DNA from 2 places in the Streptomyces roseifaciens genome. Region 2 is predicted to be linked to the other one. Evidence: riboswitches for the same ligand, from Rfam matches in the RefSeq annotation. Region 2 holds a riboswitch; the other holds the start of a gene.
What was found. Region 2 has a riboswitch for thiamine pyrophosphate ahead of thiO (glycine oxidase ThiO). Riboswitches for the same ligand answer to the same signal wherever they lie in the genome.

Region 1: linked by a shared signal. The riboswitch ahead of AS857_RS31150 (thiamine ABC transporter substrate-binding protein) and the one ahead of thiO (glycine oxidase ThiO) in region 2 are both predicted to bind thiamine pyrophosphate.

The regions. Positions count from the first base shown of each region.
Region 1 covers NZ_LNBE01000004.1:3,094,650-3,104,330, forward strand. Annotated here, with positions in the region: gene AS857_RS31110 (TetR/AcrR family transcriptional regulator) at 1-488, shown strand, start outside; gene AS857_RS42150 (peptidoglycan DD-metalloendopeptidase family protein) at 478-852, opposite strand; gene rpsB (30S ribosomal protein S2) at 1,580-2,437, shown strand; gene tsf (translation elongation factor Ts) at 2,536-3,372, shown strand; gene pyrH (UMP kinase) at 3,536-4,315, shown strand; gene frr (ribosome recycling factor) at 4,483-5,040, shown strand; gene AS857_RS31140 (phosphatidate cytidylyltransferase) at 5,040-6,140, shown strand; gene rlmN (dual-specificity RNA methyltransferase RlmN) at 6,305-7,414, shown strand; TPP riboswitch at 7,481-7,588, shown strand; gene AS857_RS31150 (thiamine ABC transporter substrate-binding protein) at 7,584-8,684, shown strand; gene AS857_RS31155 (ABC transporter permease) at 8,660-9,681, shown strand, end outside.
Region 2 covers NZ_LNBE01000004.1:827,129-836,809, reverse strand. Annotated here, with positions in the region: gene thiE (thiamine phosphate synthase) at 1-238, opposite strand, end outside; gene AS857_RS20875 (Rv2175c family DNA-binding protein) at 380-745, opposite strand; gene AS857_RS20870 (NAD(P)/FAD-dependent oxidoreductase) at 806-2,041, opposite strand; TPP riboswitch at 2,170-2,281, shown strand; gene thiO (glycine oxidase ThiO) at 2,280-3,479, shown strand; gene thiS (sulfur carrier protein ThiS) at 3,515-3,715, shown strand; gene AS857_RS20855 (thiazole synthase) at 3,725-4,525, shown strand; gene pknB (Stk1 family PASTA domain-containing Ser/Thr kinase) at 4,623-6,578, shown strand; gene AS857_RS20845 (deoxyribonuclease IV) at 6,581-7,465, shown strand; gene AS857_RS20840 (sulfite oxidase-like oxidoreductase) at 7,488-8,120, opposite strand; gene bfr (bacterioferritin) at 8,276-8,764, shown strand; gene AS857_RS20830 ((2Fe-2S)-binding protein) at 8,783-9,037, opposite strand; gene AS857_RS20825 (class II 3-deoxy-7-phosphoheptulonate synthase) at 9,157-9,681, opposite strand, start outside.

The DNA of each region.
Region 1 (9,681 bases), 2.3 Mb from region 2:
GCACGGAGGCGTTGACGTTCCCTGCCCTGGCCGAGCGCACCGGTCTGGCGCGCTCCTCGGTCTACGAGTACTTCCGCTCGCGCGCAGCCGTGGTGGAGGAGCTCTGCGCGGTCGACTTCCCCGTCTGGGCGGCGGAGGTCGAAGCCGCCATGGAGGGCGCGGACACGCCCGAGGCGAAGATCGAGGCGTATGTGCGCCGGCAGCTGGCCCTGGTCGGCGACCGCCGTCACCGCGCCGTGGTCGCGATCTCCGCCGGCGAGCTGGACGCGGGTGCACGCGAGAAGATCCGTGCTGCCCACGGCGGGCTCATCGCGATGGTCGTGGAGGCGCTCGTCGCCCTCGGCCACGAGCAGCCGCGCCTGGCCGCCATGCTGCTGCAGGGCGTGGTCGACGCCGCCGTGCGCCGGATCGAGCTCGGCGCGGCCGAGGAGCCCGACAGCATCATCGAGGCGGCCGTGTCCATGTCGCTGCGCGGCGTCAGGGGCTGACCACCGGCGCGCCGGGCCCGCCCGACAGCGGCAGTAGCCGGGAGGGCGGTCTGCGCAGCATCCACGGCGGCAGCAGGGACAAGGGGTCGAGGTAGACCCGGCCGCGGAGCAGCCCCCAGTGGAGGCAGCCCCCGGAGCAGTGGAACGGGCCCGCCTGCAGCGTGCCGATCACCTGTCCCGCCGCCACCTGGTCCCCTTCCTTCACCGTCGCCTGCACCGGCTCGTACGTGGTCCGCAGCGGCGGCTCGCCCGTCCCCGGGTGCTGCACCGACACCACGCCCCGCCCCGCGACGGTGCCCGCGAACGAGACGGTGCCGGGCGCGGCAGCCCGTACCGGCTGACCGGCGCGGGCGACGAGATCCACCCCTCGGTGCCCGGCCGCCCAGGGCACAGGCGGGGGCCGCCAGGCCCGTGCGAGCAGGGGCCGGTTCCCTCGCGACCCGCTGACGGGCCAGGCCCGCTCGCCCTGCCCCGCGCCGCCCGCCGGCCCGGACGGCCCTGACGGTTTGGATGGCCCAGACGCTTTGGACGGTCCGGGCCGCCCGGGAGGGCCGGGGGGCTCCGGCGGTTCGGGGCCCACGGCCGTGGATGCAGGGGGCGCCCCGGGCGGGGCTTGCGCAGCCCGGGCTCCGGAGGCGGGGGCAGGGGTGGGCGCGGCCGTCTTCGCGGCCCCCGCGCCCGCGGCCGTACCACTGGCCACCGCGCCCGCGAGAACACAGAGCGTGACCACGCCGGCCGCGGCGAGCAGGCGTCGGGTGAAAGATCCGATGAGAGTCATGCCCGTACGGTGGCGGACCCCGGGCATTCGCGGGGATCTTGACGGAGATCTGTGGACTACTCGCGGGTTGTGCACAACGTCGTCACCCGCGCCTTCCCGGGTCCCGTACACTTCTCATGGCGATCCGGGTCACCGGATCGACTTCGCACGCCCCGCTACCGGCGCGTCAGTCCCTTTCGGGCAGCCCGGTGGCCGTGTCTCTCGGTCCGCGGAACGGTTCTCGCAAGGGCATCGTCCACGGCAGGCATGTCGGGGCGTCAGGAGCGGCGGCCGCCCGGCCGTCGTGGAACCGAGTATTTCAAGGAGCGCGGCCATGGCCGTCGTCACGATGCGGGAGCTGCTGGAGAGCGGCGTCCACTTCGGTCACCAGACCCGTCGTTGGAACCCGAAGATGAAGCGTTTCATCTTCACGGAGCGCAACGGCATCTACATCATCGACCTGCTCCAGTCGCTGTCGTACATCGACCGCGCCTACGAGTTCGTCAAGGAGACCGTCGCGCACGGCGGCTCCATCATGTTCGTCGGTACGAAGAAGCAGGCCCAGGAGGCCATCGCCGAGCAGGCGACCCGCGTCGGCATGCCGTACGTCAACCAGCGCTGGCTGGGCGGCATGCTCACCAACTTCTCGACCGTCTACAAGCGCCTGCAGCGCCTGAAGGAGCTCGAGCTCATCGACTTCGAGGATGTGGCCGCCTCCGGCCTCACCAAGAAGGAGCTCCTGGTCCTCTCCCGCGAGAAGGCCAAGCTGGAGAAGACCCTCGGCGGTATCCGCGAGATGCAGAAGGTGCCGAGCGCCGTCTGGATCGTGGACACCAAGAAGGAGCACATCGCCGTCGGTGAGGCGCGCAAGCTCCGCATCCCGGTCGTCGCGATCCTCGACACCAACTGCGACCCCGACGAGGTCGACTACAAGATCCCGGGCAACGACGACGCGATCCGCTCCGTCACGCTGCTCACCCGTGTGATCGCCGACGCCGTCGCCGAGGGCCTCATCGCCCGCTCCGGTGCCGCCACCGGTGACGCGAAGGCCGACAAGGCCGCCGGCGAGCCCCTCGCCGAGTGGGAGCGCGACCTGCTCGAGGGCGAGAAGAAGGCCGACGCCGAGGCCGAGAAGCCGGCCGAGGCCGAGGCCGCTGCCGAGGCTCCGGCCGCGGACGCCGAGCAGGCCTGACAACTCAGTCGGTAGATACGGCGGGGGACGGCGCGACACGCGCCGCCCCCGTCGTGCACCCGTAGTCACCCACGACTTTCGAGAGAGATTCACAGACCATGGCGAACTTCACCGCCGCTGACGTCAAGAAGCTCCGTGAGCTCACCGGCGCCGGCATGATGGACTGCAAGAAGGCGCTGGACGAGGCCGAGGGCAACCTCGAGAAGGCCGTCGAGATCGTGCGCGTCAAGGGCCTCAAGGGCGTCGCCAAGCGCGAGAGCCGCACCACCGAGAACGGTGCCGTCGTCTCCGCCATCGCCGACGACAACACCTCCGGTGTCATCGTCGAGCTGAAGTGCGAGACCGACTTCGTCGCCAAGGGCGAGAAGTTCGTGGCCGTCGCCGAGGCTCTGGCCGCCCACGTCGCCAAGAGCGCTCCGGCCGACGTCGACGCCCTGATGGCTTCCGAGATCGAGGCCGGCAAGACCGTCCAGGCGTTCGTGGACGAGGCCAACGCCACCCTCGGCGAGAAGATCGTCGTGGACCGCTTCGCGTACTTCGCCGACGGCCTGGTCTTCGCCTACATGCACCGCACCGCCGCGGACCTGCCCCCGCAGGTCGGCGTCCTGGTCGAGCTGGACAAGGCCAACGCCGAGGTCGCCAAGGACATCGCGCAGCACATCGCCGCGTTTGCGCCGAAGTTCCTCTCCCGTGAGGACATCCCGGCCGACGTCCTGGAGAACGAGCGCCGCGTCGCCGAGGCCACCGCCCGCGAGGAGGGCAAGCCCGAGGCCGCCCTGCCGAAGATCATCGAGGGTCGCGTCACCGGCTTCGTCAAGGAGAACGCCGTTCTCGAGCAGGCGTTCGCCAAGGACAACAAGAAGACCGTCCAGAAGGTCCTGGACGAGGCCGGTGTCACGCTGAAGCGCTTCGCGCGCATCCGCGTCGGCGCCTGAGCCCGTCAGCAGGGCAGCGATTGACCTGCGACCCGCTAGGGTCGTACGCAGCCGATCCCTCACCGGTCGGCCGCTGATGTGACGAGGAGGCCATTGCCGTACAGGGAACCGAAAGGACCCATCCGGCAATGGCCTTCTTCGTATGTGCACGAGGAGAGCTCCAATGAATCAGGGTGCGGACGCCCGGCAGGCCGCCGACGACACCATTGCTGACCACGGCCCACGCCGCCGGTTCTTGCTCAAACTGTCCGGCGAGGCGTTCGCTGGCGGGGGCGGCCTCGGCGTCGACCCCGATGTCGTGCACGCCATCGCCCGCGAGATCGCGGCCGTCGTCCGCGAGGGCTACGAGATCGCCGTCGTCATCGGCGGCGGCAACTTCTTCCGCGGCGCGGAGCTGCAGCAGCGCGGCATGGACCGGGCCCGCTCGGACTACATGGGCATGCTCGGCACCGTGATGAACTCCCTCGCCCTCCAGGACTTCCTGGTCAAGGAAGGCATCGAGACCCGCGTGCAGACCGGCATCACCATGGGGCAGGTCGCGGAGCCGTTCATCCCGCTGCGCGCCGTGCGCCACCTGGAGAAGGGCCGCGTCGTGATCTTCGGCGCGGGCATGGGCATGCCCTACTTCTCCACCGACACCACTGCGGCCCAGCGCGCCCTGGAGATCCACGCCGAGGCGATCCTGATGGGCAAGAACGGCGTCGACGGGATCTACGACTCCGACCCGAAGAAGAACCCCGACGCGGTCAAGTTCGACGCCCTCGAGTACAGCGAGGTGCTCGCACGGGGCCTGAAGGTCGCCGACGCCACCGCCATCAGCCTGTGCATGGACAACAAGCTGCCGATCCTGGTCTTCGAGCTGCTCGCCGAGGGCAACATCGGCCGTGCGGTCAAGGGTGAGAAGATCGGCACGCTCGTGAGCGACCGGAGCACGCGGGACTGACGACCCGCACAGCCGTCCGTAGCGGCCTGGCCCGATACGGACGGCAACTCCGTGCCGTGGGAAGACCTCGGCACGGGGATGGACAACTGCCTGCCGGTCGGACACCGTGCAGGAGAAGACGCGCGCAGGGGCGAGGCTCTGCTTACTGATAACACCAGGAGCAAGTGGTGATCGAAGAGATCCTCCTCGAGGCCGAGGAGAAGATGGACAAGGCCGTTGTGGTCGCCAAGGAGGACTTCGCGGCGATCCGCACCGGGCGTGCGCACCCGGCGATGTTCAACAAGATCGTGGCGGACTACTACGGTGCGCTGACGCCCATCAACCAGCTGGCGTCCTTCTCGGTGCCCGAGCCGCGCATGGCCGTGGTCACCCCGTTCGACAAGAGCGCGCTGCGCAACATCGAGCAGGCGATCCGCGACTCCGACCTCGGTGTCAACCCGAGCAACGACGGCAACATCATCCGGGTGACCTTCCCGGAGCTGACCGAGGAGCGCCGCCGGGAGTTCATCAAGGTGGCCCGGGGCAAGGGCGAGGACGCCAAGGTCTCGATCCGCTCCGTCCGCCGCAAGGCCAAGGACGCCCTGGACAAGCTCGTCAAGGACAAGGAGTCCGGCGAGGACGACGTGCGCCGCGCGGAGAAGGAGCTCGACGACACCACCGCGAAGTACGTCGCGCAGGTGGACGAGCTGCTCAAGCACAAGGAAGCCGAGCTCCTCGAGGTCTGATGAACGAGACATCCTGGGGGGCCCCGCCGAGCGCCGGATACCGGGGGTCCACCGACCGGGGGCCGTCCTCTGCGGCCCGTTCGGCGGGTCCTGTGCACGAGGCGGGCATCGCGGCGCAGACTCGGCCCATGCCCATCGTGCCCCCCTCAGGCGGAGATCAGGACGACCGTGACCAGGGGGCCGCTCATCTTCGCGGCCCCCTGTTCCGCGATGAACAGGAGCCCGACATCAGGCCCCAGGACCCCGCCCCGGTGCCTGCCTCCCCCGAGTCGCCGAAGGCAGGAAAGAAGAGCGCCGGCCGTGACCTGCGGGCGGCGATAGGGGTCGGCGTGGGCCTCGGTGCGGTCATCCTCGCCTCCCTGTTCATTTACAAGCCCGTCTTCCTCGGCGTGATCGTGATCGCCGTCGTGGTCGGGCTGTGGGAGCTGACCTCCCGCCTCGCCGAGCGCAAGGCGATCCGTGCCCCGCTGGTGCCGCTCGCGGTCGGCGGAGCCGCCATGGTCATCGCCGGCTACGCCAGCGGCGCCGAGGGTGCGTGGGTGGCCGTGGCCTTCACGGCCCTGGCCGTCCTCGTGTGGCGGATGACGGAGTCGCCGGACGACTACCTCAAGGACGTCACGGCGGGCATCTTCGCGGCCTTCTACGTGCCGTTCCTGGCCACTTTCGTGGCCCTCATGCTCGCCGCCGGGGACGGCGCGTGGCGGGTGCTCACCTTCCTGATCCTGACCGTGGTCAGCGACACGGGTGCGTACGCGGTGGGCTGGAAGTTCGGCAAGCGCAAGCTGGCGCCGCGCATCAGCCCCGGCAAGACGCGCGAGGGGCTGCTCGGGGCGGTCGCCTTCGCGATGGTCGCCGGCGCCCTGTGCATGCAGTTCCTGATCGACGGCGGCGTGTGGTGGGAGGGGCTTCTCCTCGGCCTCGCCGTCGCCGTCAGCGCCACGCTGGGAGACCTCGGCGAGTCCATGATCAAGAGGGATCTCGGGATCAAGGACATGGGCGCCCTGCTGCCGGGGCACGGCGGCATCATGGACCGGCTGGACTCGCTCCTGCCGACCGCGCCCGTGGTGTGGCTCCTCATGGTCGTCTTCGTCGGCTCCTGAGCTGGGCCGGGTACCCTGGAAGGGCTCGCCGCTGTGCGGCGGGCCCTTTTCCGGCCCCGCGCCTGCGGGGGTGCCCCTGTGAGATCTCCGGGTTCCGGCTCGTCCTGCCGCTGGCTCCGCGATTGCGGAGGTCATCCGCCGTCGTCAATGAGGTGTTTTTGCTCATGGCCCCCGCGCCTGGAGAACTGACGTTCGTCGCCCCCCGTGGGGCCAAGCTGCCCCCGCGGCACCTTGCCGACCTCTCGCCCGCCGAGCGCCGCGAGGCCGTCTCGGCGATCGGTGAGAAGCCGTTCCGCGCCAAGCAGCTCTCGCAGCACTACTTCGCCCGGTACGCCCACGATCCCGCCGCATGGACCGACATCCCGGCGGCGGCGCGCGAGAAGCTCGCCGCCGAGCTGCTGCCGGAGCTCATGAGCGTCGTGCGTCACATCTCGTGCGACGACGACACCACCCGCAAGACCCTCTGGCGGCTGCACGACGGCAAGCTGGTGGAGTCCGTGCTGATGCGCTACCCCGACCGGGTCACCATGTGTATCAGCTCGCAGGCCGGCTGCGGCATGAACTGCCCGTTCTGCGCCACCGGCCAGGCCGGTCTGGACCGGAACCTGTCGACGGCCGAGATCGTCCACCAGATCGTGGACGGCATGCGGGCGCTGCGCGACGGAGAGGTCCCCGGCGGCCCCGCGCGGCTGTCCAACATCGTCTTCATGGGCATGGGCGAGCCGCTGGCCAACTACAAGCGGGTCGTCGGCGCCATCCGCCGCCTCACGGACCCCGAGCCGGACGGCCTGGGGCTCTCCCAGCGCGGCATCACGGTCTCCACGGTGGGCCTGGTCCCGGCGATGCTGCGCTTCGCCGACGAGGGCTTCAAGTGCCGTCTGGCCGTCTCCCTGCACGCACCGGACGACGAGCTGCGCGACACCCTGGTGCCGGTCAACACGCGCTGGAAGGTCCGCGAGGTCCTCGACGCGGCGTGGGAGTACGCGGAGAAGTCCGGCCGCCGGGTCTCCATCGAGTACGCCCTGATCCGTGACATCAACGACCAGGCATGGCGCGGCGACCTCCTGGGCCGGCTCCTCAAGGGCAAGCGCGTGCACGTCAACCTCATTCCGCTCAACCCCACCCCGGGGTCGAAGTGGACGGCCTCGCGCCCCGAGGACGAGCGGGCCTTCGTCGCGGCCATCGCCGCGCACGGGGTGCCGGTCACCGTCCGAGACACCCGCGGCCAGGAGATCGACGGCGCCTGCGGGCAGCTGGCAGCAGCCGAGCGCTGAGCCAAGGCCGCAGGTCAGACACCGATGCATGGGGAGGGCACTGATACGGTGCCCTCGCACAAATGAACAATCCGACAGGGGAGCGCCCACGGGGCGCTGAGAGTGCGGCACAGCCCGCAGACCCTCGGACCTGATCCGGGTCATACCGGCGTAGGGAGTCAGCTCGATCATGAACACCAACCTGCGGCGTGCCGCCGGCGCAGTCGCCGTCGGCGTGCTCGCCCTTCCGGCCCTGGCCGCGTGCGGCGGCTCGGACGGCTCCGGGGACTCCGGCACGTCCGAAGGCAAGGACAAGACCGTCACCCTGGTCTCGCACAACTCCTTCGCAGCGTCCGAAGAGGTGCTCAAGCAGTTCACCCGGCAGACCGGGTACAAGGTGAAGGTCCTCAAGGGCGGCGACGCCGGCCAGGCCGTCAACCAGGCCATCCTGTCCAAGAGCCACCCGCAGGGCGACGTCTTCTTCGGCGTCGACAACACCCTGCTCTCCCGGGCGCTGGACAACGGCATCTTCGCGCCGTACGAGGCCAAGGGCCTGGACCGCGTCCCGAGGAAGCTCCAGGCCGACGCCGGCGAGCACCGGGTCACGCCCATCGACACCGGCGACATCTGCGTCAACTACGACCGCGCGTACTTCGCCGGCCACAAGCTGACCCCGCCGACTTCCCTCGACGACCTGGTCAAGCCCGAGTACAAGAACCTGCTCGTCACCGAGAACGTCGCCACGTCCTCCCCGGGCCTCGCCTTCCAGCTCGCCACGATCGCCAAGTACGGCGACGACGGGTGGCAGGACTACTGGAAGAAGCTCAAGGACAACGGCGTCGAGGTCGTCGACGGCTGGGAGCAGGCCTACAACGAGCGCTTCTCCGGCTCCGCGGGAGGCAAGAAGGCCAAGGGCGACAAGCCCCTCGTGGTCTCCTACGCCTCCAGCCCGCCCGCCGAGGTCCTGGGCGTGAAGCCGCAGCCCGCGGAGGGCCCGACCGGCGTCGCCACGGGCACCTGCTTCCAGCAGACGGAGTTCGCCGGGCTGCTGAAGGGCGCGAAGAACACCGAGGGTGGCAAGGCCCTGATCGACTTCCTGCTGAGCCGTACGTTCCAGGAGGACATGCCGCTGCAGATGTTCGTCAAGCCCGCCAACCAGGACGCCAAGCTGCCCGAGGTGTTCACCAAGTACGGCGCGCAGGTGAACGAGCCCGGCACCATGGCCCCCGAGAAGATCGCCAAGAACCGCGACCAGTGGGTCAAGGCATGGTCCTCGCTCGTCCTGAAGTAGGGCCCGGGGCCCCTGCACGGGGCCCCGCGCGAGGCCCCGGCGGGGCCGGGCGGCGGACAGCGGTGCGGCTCGGCCTCATGGCCCTGCCGCTCGCCTTCTTCGCGGTCTTCTTCGCCTACCCCGTCGCCTCGATCGTCTCCCGGGGGCTGAAGGACGGCGGGCAGTGGCAGCTCGGCCGCATCGGCGAGGTCGTGACAGACCCGGCTATCGGCCACGTGCTGTGGTTCACCACCTGGCAGGCGGCCGCCTCCACCGCCCTGACGCTCGCCCTCGCCCTGCCCGGGGCGTACGTCTTCGCGCGGTTCGACTTCCCCGGCAAGCGCACGCTGCGCGCCGTGGTGACCGTGCCGTTCGTCCTGCCGACCGTCGTCGCCGGCTCGGCCTTCCTGGCGCTGCTGGGGCGCGGGGGGCTGCTGGACGAGTGGTGGGGGGTGCGCCTCGACACCACTGTCTGGGCGATCCTGCTCGCCCACGTGTTCTTCAACTACGCCGTGGTCGTCCGCACCGTGGGCGGCCTGTGGGCCCAGCTCGACCCGCGCCAGGAGGAGGCGGCCAGAGTCCTGGGCGCGGGGCGCTTCACGGCCTGGAGGCGGGTCACGCTGCCGGCGCTGGCGCCGGCCGTGGCCGCCGCGGCCCTCATGGTCTTCCTCTTCACCTTCACATCCTTCGGCGTCGTGCAGATCCTCGGCGGTCCCCGCTACGCCACGCTGGAAGTGGAGATCTATCAGCAGACCGCCCAGATGCTCGACCTGCCGACGGCCGCCGTCCTGACGCTGCTGCAGTTCGTGGCCGTCGCAGCGCTGCTGGCCGTGCACGCATGGACGGTGCGGCGGCGGGAGGCGACCCTGCGGCTGGTCGACCCGGCGCGCACGGCGCGGCGCCCGCGGGGCGCGGCCGAGTGGGCGTTCCTGGCGTCTGTCCTGGCGGTCGTCGCCGTGCTCATCCTCGCCCCGCTCGTGGTCCTCGTGCTGCGCTCCTTCGACGGCCCGGACGGCTT
Region 2 (9,681 bases):
CGTCGGCGCGGTCGTTGACCGCGAAGAGCTTGCCGTGACGCCGGGCGGCGTCGGCGAGGACCGCGAGGTGCTCCAGCTCCTCGCCCGCCTCCATGCCCTTGTCGCGCAGCTGGACGACGTCGACACCGGAGGCGAGGACCGCGTCGAGGAATTCCGGCAGGTCGCCCTGGCGCTTGCGGGCGTCGGTGCACAGGTACAGCCGGGCGTCGGCGAGGACATCGCGGGCGGTGGCGGACATCGGGTGGTTCCCCCCGGGTCGGCGGTGTGCGGGCGGGGGCGTGCCCCGCCCGCACACCGGACGGTTCTGACGGGCGCGGTCACCGCGCCCTGAAACGGATCGGGCCCTGGATCGGGCCGTGCCCTCGGGCTGCCCGGCGGCTCAGACGGCGAGCGCCTGGGCGCGCCGCTTCACCTCCGTGCCGCGGTTCTCCCGCAGGGCGTCCGCCGGGGTGCCCGGCAGGGTCTCGTCGGCGGTGAACAGCCACTCCAGCATTTCCTCGTCGCTGAAGCCGTCGTCCCGCAGCAGCGTCAGGGTCCCGGCCAGGCCCTTGACGACCTTGCCCTCGCCGATGAAGGCGGCGGGCACCATGAGCACCCGGTTCTCACCGCGGCGCACGGCGATCAGCTGGCCCTCCTTCACCAGCTGCCGCACGCGCGTCACCTCCACGCCGAGCTTCTCGGCGATGTCGGGGAGGTTGAGCCAGGCGGGAACAAGCGCGTCGATCTTTGCGTCAATCTCGGTCACGGGACAAGCCTGCCATCTGCCGCTGACAGCCGGTAGCCGGGTTGACCCGACCCGGGCGCGTCACAGCGTCGCGGCCTTCAGCGGAACCGACGCGTCGGCGGCCTTGGCGCGGTCCAGGGAGGCGCCCTTCTCGATGAGCTTGCGGCCCTGGGCCAGGTCCCTGGGACGGCCGACGGCCAGCAGGGCGACCAGGACGCCGGCGCGCAGCCAGCACACGCTCCAGGCGGCGCTCGCGGGGTCGCCGCGCCACAGCAGCTCGTCGGCGGCGGCGTGGTGGCCGACGTACTGCACGAACCGCCCGAACTGCTCGGACCAGAAGTACGGCACCGGGTCGTAGGACGGCCCCTCGGCCGGGCCCAGCACGATGTTCGCCGCGACGGTCCGCGGCCCCTGCATGGCGTTGTCCCAGTGGTGCACGAGCAGCCGCTCGCCGTAGCGGGCGGAGGGGAACGACGCGCAGTCGCCGACCGCGTAGACGCCGGGCAGCGAGGTGCGCAGCCGCTCGTCGGCCAGGACGGCGCGGTCCTCGCCGAGCGCGATCCCGGAGCCCTCCAGCCAGCCGGTCGCGGCCCGCGCCCCGACGCCGACGACCACGGCGCCGGCCGTCAGCCGGGTGCCGTCGGCCAGCACGACCGCGTCGGGCTCCACGGTGGTCACCCGCGCGCCGAGCATCAGCCGGGCGCCGCTCTCGGCGTACCAGGGGGCCATCCGGGCGGCGACCTCGGCGGGCACGGCGCCGGCGAGGACGCGGTCCGCGGCCTCGACGACGGTCACCTCGCAGCCCGCCTCCCGGGCGGCCGTCGCGACCTCGGCGCCGATCCAGCCCGCGCCGACGGCCACGACGTCGTGCTGCGCGGCCAGGACCGGGCGCAGCCGCACGGCGTCGTCGAGGGTGCGCAGCAGGTGGACGTTGGGCAGGCCCTCGCTGCCGGGCAGCCGGACGGGCTCGGCGCCGGTGGCGATGACCAGGACGTCGTAGGGGACCGGCCCGGAGGGGGTGTCCACCAGGTGCTCGGCCGGGCGCAGGCCGGTGGCCTCCCGCCCGAGCTGGAGGTCTATTCCGAGCAGGTCGAAGTCCACCTCGAAGGCGGAGCCGTCGGCCTTGCCCAGCAGGACGGCCTTGGAGAGCGGGGGTCTGTCGTACGGGGCGTGCGGCTCGGCGCCCAGCACGGTGACGGTGCCGGCCCAGCCGAGCTCGCGCAGGGCGACCGCGGTCTGCACGCCGGCCATTCCGGCACCCACGATGACGACGCGCCGCTCACTGGCGGCAAGTGGTTCTTCCCGGTGCTCGCTCACCCGATCACTGTAGGACGACGGCCGTGCGCGACCGGGGCCAGGGCCCGCCCGGCGGGTCTTCTCCCGCGCCGCGGGGCGCCTCGGTCCGGCCTTCCGGTGGGTTCGCGGCGCGTACTAGGGTGGCCGGTGCAAGCACTCGCGGGAGCCCGGACGACCGGGCTGAGAGGGAGGCTGGACGGCCTCCGACCGTACGAACCTGATCCGGGTCATGCCGGCGAAGGGAGGGGCTGGACACCTCATGGCCGCGTCGACGACCACACCGGGCGCACCGACCGCGCCGACCGTTCCCGCCTGCGACGTCCTCGTCGTGGGCGGCGGGCTCATCGGGCTCGTCACCGCCTGGCGCGCCGCGCAGCGCGGGCTGCGCACCGCCGTCGCCGACCCCGCGCCGGGCGGCGGCGCGGCGCGCGTCGCCGCCGGGATGCTGGCGGCGGTGACCGAGCTGCACTACGGCGAGGAGGCGCTGCTCGCCCTCAACCTGGCCTCCGCGCGCCGCTATCCGGACTTCACGGCGGAGCTGGAGGAGGCCAGCGGCGTCGCCACCGGCTACCGGGCGTGCGGCACGCTGGCCGTCGCCCTCGACGCCGACGACCGCGAGCACCTGCGCGAACTGCACGCCCTGCAGCAGCGCTCCGGCCTGGACTCGCAGTGGCTCACGGGCCGCGAGTGCCGCCGCCTGGAGCCGATGCTCGCGCCCGGCGTACGCGGGGGGCTGCGGGTGGACGGGGACCACCAGACCGATCCCCGCAGGCTCGCGCGGGCGCTGCTCACGGCCTGCGAGCGGGCCGGGGTCGCCTTCCACCGCGCCGGGGCCGCCCGGCTGCTGCTCTCCGGGGACCGCGCCACGGGCGCCGAGCTCGCGGACGGCCGCCGCGTCGCCGCGGAGCAGGTGGTGCTCGCCGCGGGCAGCCGCAGCGGGACGCTCGCCGGCGTCCCCGCCGACGTCCTGCCGCCCGTGCGCCCCGTCAAGGGCCAGGTGCTGCGGCTGCGCGTCCCGGACGCGTACGCGCCCTTCCTCTCCCGCACCGTGCGGGCCGTCGTCCGCGGCGGCCCGGTGTACCTGGTGCCGCGCGAGAACGGCGAGCTCGTCCTCGGCGCGACCACCGAGGAGCTCGGCTGGGACACCACGGTCACCGCCGGCGGCGTCTACGAGCTGCTGCGCGACGCCCACGAGCTGGTGCCCGGCATCACCGAGCTGCCCCTGGTGGAGACCTCCGCCGGGCTGCGCCCCGGCTCCCCCGACAACGCCCCCCTGCTCGGCCCGACCGCCCTGCCCGGGCTGCACGCGGCCACCGGCCACCACCGCAACGGCGTCCTCCTCACCCCGCTGACCGGCGACGTCATGGCCGAGGTGCTGACCACCGGGCGCCTCCCCCAGGAGGCCCGCCCCTTCACCCCCCGACGCTTCTCGAACGCGCTGCAGGAGCTGCCCGTATGAACCCCAGCGACCCCACCGACAACCCCGAGGCCCACATGGGCATCAGCGTCAACGGCGAGCACCGCGAGGTGCCCCACGGCCTGACCCTCGGCGCTCTCGTGGCGAGCATGACCACCGCGCCCGGCGGTGTGGCCGCCGCCGTCAACGAGGCCGTCGTGCCGCGCGGCCAGTGGCCCGCCACACGGCTCGGCGCGGGCGACCGCGTCGAGGTCCTCACCGCAGTGCAGGGGGGCTGATCAGCACTGATGGCGGACGATCTGCTCACCATCGCCGACACCACCTTCGGCTCCCGGCTGATCATGGGCACCGGCGGGGCGCCCAGCCTCGACGTCATGGAGCGCGCGCTGCTCGCCTCCGGCACCGAGCTGACCACCGTCGCGATGCGCCGCCTGGACGCGAGCGTCCGGGGCTCCGTGCTGTCCGTGCTGGAGCGGCACTCCATCCGGGTGCTGCCGAACACGGCCGGCTGCTACACCGCCGGCGAGGCCGTCCTGACCGCCCGGCTGGCCCGGGAGGCGCTCGGCACGGACTGGGTCAAGCTCGAAGTGATCGCCGACGAGCGCACGCTGCTGCCCGACCCGGTCGAGCTGCTCGACGCCGCGGAGATCCTCGTGGACGACGGCTTCACGGTGCTGCCGTACACCAACGACGACCCGGTCCTCGCCCGCAAGCTGGAGGACGCCGGCTGCGCGGCGATCATGCCGCTGGGCTCGCCCATCGGCTCCGGGCTCGGCATCCGCAACCCGCACAACTTCCAGCTGATCACCGAGCGGGCCGGGGTCCCCGTGATCCTCGACGCGGGCGCCGGCACGGCCTCCGACGCGGCGCTCGCCATGGAGCTGGGCTGCGCCGCGGTGATGCTCGCCTCCGCGGTGACCCGCGCGCAGGAGCCGGTGCTGATGGCGGAGGCGATGCGGCACGCCGTGGAGGCGGGGCGGCTGGCGTACCGGGCGGGACGGATACCGCGGCGGCACTTCGCCGAGGCGTCCTCTCCTGCGGAGGGCCTGGCGCGTCTCGATCCGGAACGTCCGGAGTTCGCTCAGTAGCAGGGGCTCCACCCCTGACCCCTTTTGTCCCCAATCGCCGGACGGGCCGGATTTTGCCGGGTCAGGGCTTCGTCCCCGCCCCTTTTAGACTCGTCGCGTGGATACGACGCTAGGGGACCCGTTGGTCGGGCACACGCTCGACGACCGCTACCGGGTCGAGGCCCGCATCGCCGTGGGCGGCATGGCCACGGTCTACCGCGCCCTCGACACCCGGCTCGACCGGGTGCTCGCGGTCAAGGTGATGCACCCCGGCCTCGCCGCCGACACCGCCTTCGTGGAGCGCTTCATCCGCGAGGCCAAGTCGGTCGCGCGCCTGGACCACCCCAATGTGGTGGGCGTCCACGACCAGGGCACCGACGGCCCGTACGTCTACCTGGCGATGGAGTACGTGCCCGGGTGCACCCTGCGCGACGTGCTGCGCGAGCGCGGGGCCCTCCAGCCCCGCGCCGCCCTCGACATCCTGGAGCCGGTGCTGGCCGCGCTGGGCGCGGCCCACCTCGCGGGCCTGGTGCACCGCGACATGAAGCCCGAGAACGTGCTGATCGGCGACGACGGCCGGGTGAAGGTCGCCGACTTCGGGCTCGTCCGGGCCGTGGACACCGACACCACCGCGTCCACCGGATCCGTCCTCGGCACCGTGTCGTACCTGGCCCCCGAGCAGCTGGAGCACGGCACCGCCGATCCGCGCGTGGACGTCTACGCGTGCGGCGTCGTCCTCTACGAAATGCTGACCGGTGCCAAGCCGCACACGGGGAGCACCCCGGCCCAGGTCCTCTACCAGCACCTCCACGCGGACGTCCCGCCGCCGTCGGCGGCCGTGCCGGGCCTGGCCGCCGGGCTGGACGGCCTCGTCGCCGGCGCCACGGCCCGCGACCCGCAGCTGCGCCCGGCGGACGCCGTCGCGCTGCTCGGCCTGGCCCGCGCGGCGCGCGCGGAGCTGAGCGACGAGCAGCTGGACGCGGTGCCCCCGCAGGCGCTCACCGACGCGCTCACGGGCCGCACGACAGGCCCGGAGGACCGTACGAGCGTGCTGCCCCGGCCGGCCGCGCGCCCGCTGCCCGCGGAGGACGGCGACCGGCTGAACCGCACGACGCGGCTGGAGCACCCGCCCGCTCCCCCGGTCCCGCCGGCGCCCCCCGCGGGCCCGCGCGGCCGGTTCCGGCAGGCGCCGCGGCGCGGGGTCCTCGCGGTGGTCGCCGCGCTGCTGGCGGTGCTGATCGGCGCGGGTGTCTGGTACATCAACTCGGGCCAGTTCACGACCGTCCCCGCCGTCCTGGACATGACCCGGGACAAGGCGGAGAAGACCCTGGACGACGCCGGGCTCGGGGTGCGCACGAAGGAGGACTTCAGCGACACCGTCGAGCGCGGCCACGTCATCGCCGCCGACCCGGCGCCCGGCAAGCGCATCCGCAACACCGGCAAGGTGACGATCACCCTCTCGCGCGGGCCCGCGCGGGCCGAGGTGCCCAACGTCGTCGGCATGTCCTTCGACGAGGCGAAGAAGAAGATCGAGGGCGCGGGCCTGACCGTCGGCGAGGTCGGCAAGCAGTTCAGCAGCGAGACCCCGCAGGGCTCGGTGCTGGCCACCGACCCGAAGCCGGGCGAGCAGCGCCGGCCGGAGGCGCCGGTCGCGCTGACCGTCAGCAAGGGTGCGCCGCTGGACGTGCCGGACGTGCGGGGCATGTCCCTGGACGCCGCGACCGCCGCCCTGCGCGACAAGGGCTTCGAGGCGAAGGTGTCGGACGCCCAGGTCTTCTCCGACCGCGCCAAGGGCTCCGTGGCCGAGCAGTCCCCCGGTACGGGCGACAAGGCCGCCAAGGGCGACACGGTCACCCTCACCGTCTCCAAGGGCAAGGAGATGGTGCCGGTCCCGGACGTCACGGGCAGGAACGAGGCCGAGGCCAAGCGGCTGCTGACCGAGGCGGGCTTCAAGGTGAAGGTCGACAAGCCGTTCTTCTTCCCGCAGGACTCGGTGGAGAGCCAGTCGGTCAAGGGCGGCGAGCAGGCCGCCAAGGGCGACACGATCACCGTCAAGCTCAAGGGCGGTCTGTAGCGGTGGAGGAGCTGACCCCGGGGCGGCTGCGCAACCCCGTAGGCGGGCACGTGCCGGTGGCGGGCGGGCTGGCCAAGGTGGGCCTGGCCTACGCGCGCGAGATGGGCGCGGAGACCCTGCAGGTCTTCGTCGCCAACCCGCGCGGCTGGGCGACGCCCGCGGGCAACCCACGGCAGGACGAGGAGTTCCGCGCCGCGTGCGCGGAGGAGTCCCTGCCGGTCTGGGTGCACGCCCCCTACCTGATCAACTTCGGCTCGCACACGGAGGCGACGGTCGAGCTGTCCGCGGAGTCGATGCGGCACTCGCTGCGCCGCGGCCGGGCCATCGGCGCGCAGGGCGTGGTCGTGCACACCGGCTCCGCGACGGGCGGCCGGCCGCGCCGGGCGGCGCTGGAGCAGGTCCACGAGCGGCTGCTGCCCGTACTCGACGAGCTGACCCACGACGACGACCCCTGGCTGCTGCTGGAGCCCACGGCCGGCCAGGGCGCGTCCCTGTGCTCGCTGGTCGAGGACCTCGGCCCCTACTTCGAGGCGCTGGAGCACCACCCGAAGCTGGGGGTGTGCCTGGACACCTGCCACGTCTTCGCGGCGGGCCACGACCTCGCCGGGCCGGGCGGGATGAAGAGCACGCTGGACGAGCTGGTCTCCGTGGTGGGCGAGGGACGGCTGCGGCTGATCCACGCCAATGATTCGAAGGCGGTCGTCGGCGCGCACCTCGACCGGCACGAGAACATCGGTTCCGGCCACATCGGCGCCGGCCCCTTCGCGGAGCTCTTCCGCCACCCGGCGACGGCCGGGGTGCCGCTGACGATCGAGACGCCGGGCGGTCCCACGGGCCACGCCGCGGACGTGGCCCGGCTGAAGGAACTGCGCGACGGCGTGCTGTAGGCGAAGGCGGGCCGGCGCAGGGCTAGAGTTCCGGGCCCTCGCCCGGCTGCTCCTGGTAGGAGTAGCGCTGCTCGCGCCAGGGGTCCCCGACGTTGTGGTAGCCCCGCTCCTCCCAGAATCCGCGCCGGTCGGCCGTCATGTACTCCACGCCGCGCACCCATTTGGGCCCCTTCCAGGCGTAGAGGTGCGGCACGACGAGACGGACGGGGAAACCGTGCTCGGCGGTGAGCGGCTCGTCGTCCTTGTGCGTGGCGAAAATCGTCTTTTCGGAGGCGAAGTCGGCCAGTCGCAGATTGGAGCTGAAGCCGTATTCCGCCCACACCATCACATGCGTGACCTCGGGCGCGGGCGGTGCGAGTTCGAGCACCGTACGGGCCGACACCCCGCCCCATTCGGCGTCGAGCATGCTGTATTTCGTGACGCAGTGCAGATCGGCCACCACCGTCGTGTACGGCAGGGCGGAGAATTCCTCGTGCGTCCAGCAGTGCTTGTCGCCGTCGGCGGTGGATCCGAAGACCCGGAACTCCCACCGGTCCGGCTTGAACCTCGGCACGGGGCCGTAGTGCGTCACCGGCCATCCGCGCTGAAGACGCTGCCCCGGCGGCAGCTGGGGGAGCTCCCCTTTGCGGCTTTCGGTGTTTTTCGAGGGCCCCATGCCCCCATGGTGTCAGACCTTTCACGGCACCGATGACCAGGGGTTCCACTATTGGGACAACTCCCACTAAGTGTGCACTTACTGGACGGTTTCGAAGGGCGGTGCGAGGATGCGCGCAACCTGCCATTCATCCTTGCTTGGAAGGAGCCTCTGCAATGCAGGGCGACCCCGAGGTCATCGAGTTCCTCAATGAACAGCTGACTGCCGAGCTGACCGCCATCAATCAGTACTTCCTGCACGCGAAGCTGCAGGAGCACCACGGGTGGACCAAGATCGCGTCGCATACGCGCGCCGAGTCGTTCGACGAGATGCGGCACGCGGAGACCCTCACCGACCGGATCATCTTCCTGGAGGGGCTGCCCAACTACCAGCGGCTCTTCCACGTCCGGATCGGCCAGACCATCACGGAGATGTTCCAGGCCGACCGGCAGGTGGAGGTCGAGGCCATCGACCGCCTCCGGCGCGGGGTGGAGGTCATGCGGGCCAAGGGCGACATCACCTCGGCCAACATCTTCGAGGCGATCCTCGCGGACGAAGAGGACCACATCGACTATCTGGACACTCAGCTGGAGCTGATCGAGAAACTCGGCGAGGCGCTGTACATCGCGCAGTTCATCGAGCAGGAGAACGGCGGATCGGACTAGCCGGGGCCACCCGGGCCGCTAGGCCGCCTGGGGCTGCGGCAGCGCGGGTATCTCGGCACTGAGCACGCCGGAATCCCCCTGGTCGGCCAGCTGGCGGCGCGGGCACGCGCCGCGGCCGAGGAGCGCCTGGATGCGGCGCACACAGCTGCCGCAGTCGGTGCCCGCCTTGCTGGCGGAGGCTATCTGCCGGGGCGTGCACGCCCCCTTGTCCGCGTGCTCACGCACCTGCTGCTCCGTGATGCCGAAGCACGAGCAGACGTACACGCGGTTCACCGCCAGCCGGGTTGATCAATAAGGTAACCCTAACCTTACCCGGCCCGGTGGCGGAAAAACAACGCCGTGGGGCGGGGATCACAGATCCCCGCCCCACGGCTCGCTCGTTTCACCGGCTCCTACTGGTCGCGGTACATCTCCGCGACGAGGAACGCCAGGTCCAGGGACTGGCTGCGGTTGAGGCGGGGGTCGCAGGCCGTCTCGTAGCGCTGGTGCAGGTCGTCGACGAAGATCTCGTCGCCGCCGCCCACGCACTCGGTGACGTCGTCACCGGTGAGCTCGACGTGGATGCCGCCCGGGTGCGTGCCGAGGCTCTTGTGGACCTCGAAGAAGCCCTTGACCTCGTCCAGCACATCGTCGAAGCGGCGGGTCTTGTGGCCCGAGGCCGCCTCGAAGGTGTTGCCGTGCATCGGGTCGCAGATCCACGCCACCTGGGCACCGGAGGCGGTGACCTTCTCCACCAGCTCGGGGAGGTGGTCACGGATCTTGCCCGCACCCATCCGGGTGATGAAGGTGAGCCGGCCCGGCTCGCGCTCCGGGTCGAGGCGCTCGATCAGGGTGAGCGCGTCCTCGGCCGAGGTGGTGGGGCCCAGCTTCACACCGATCGGGTTGCGGATCTTCGAGGCGAACTCGATGTGCGCGCC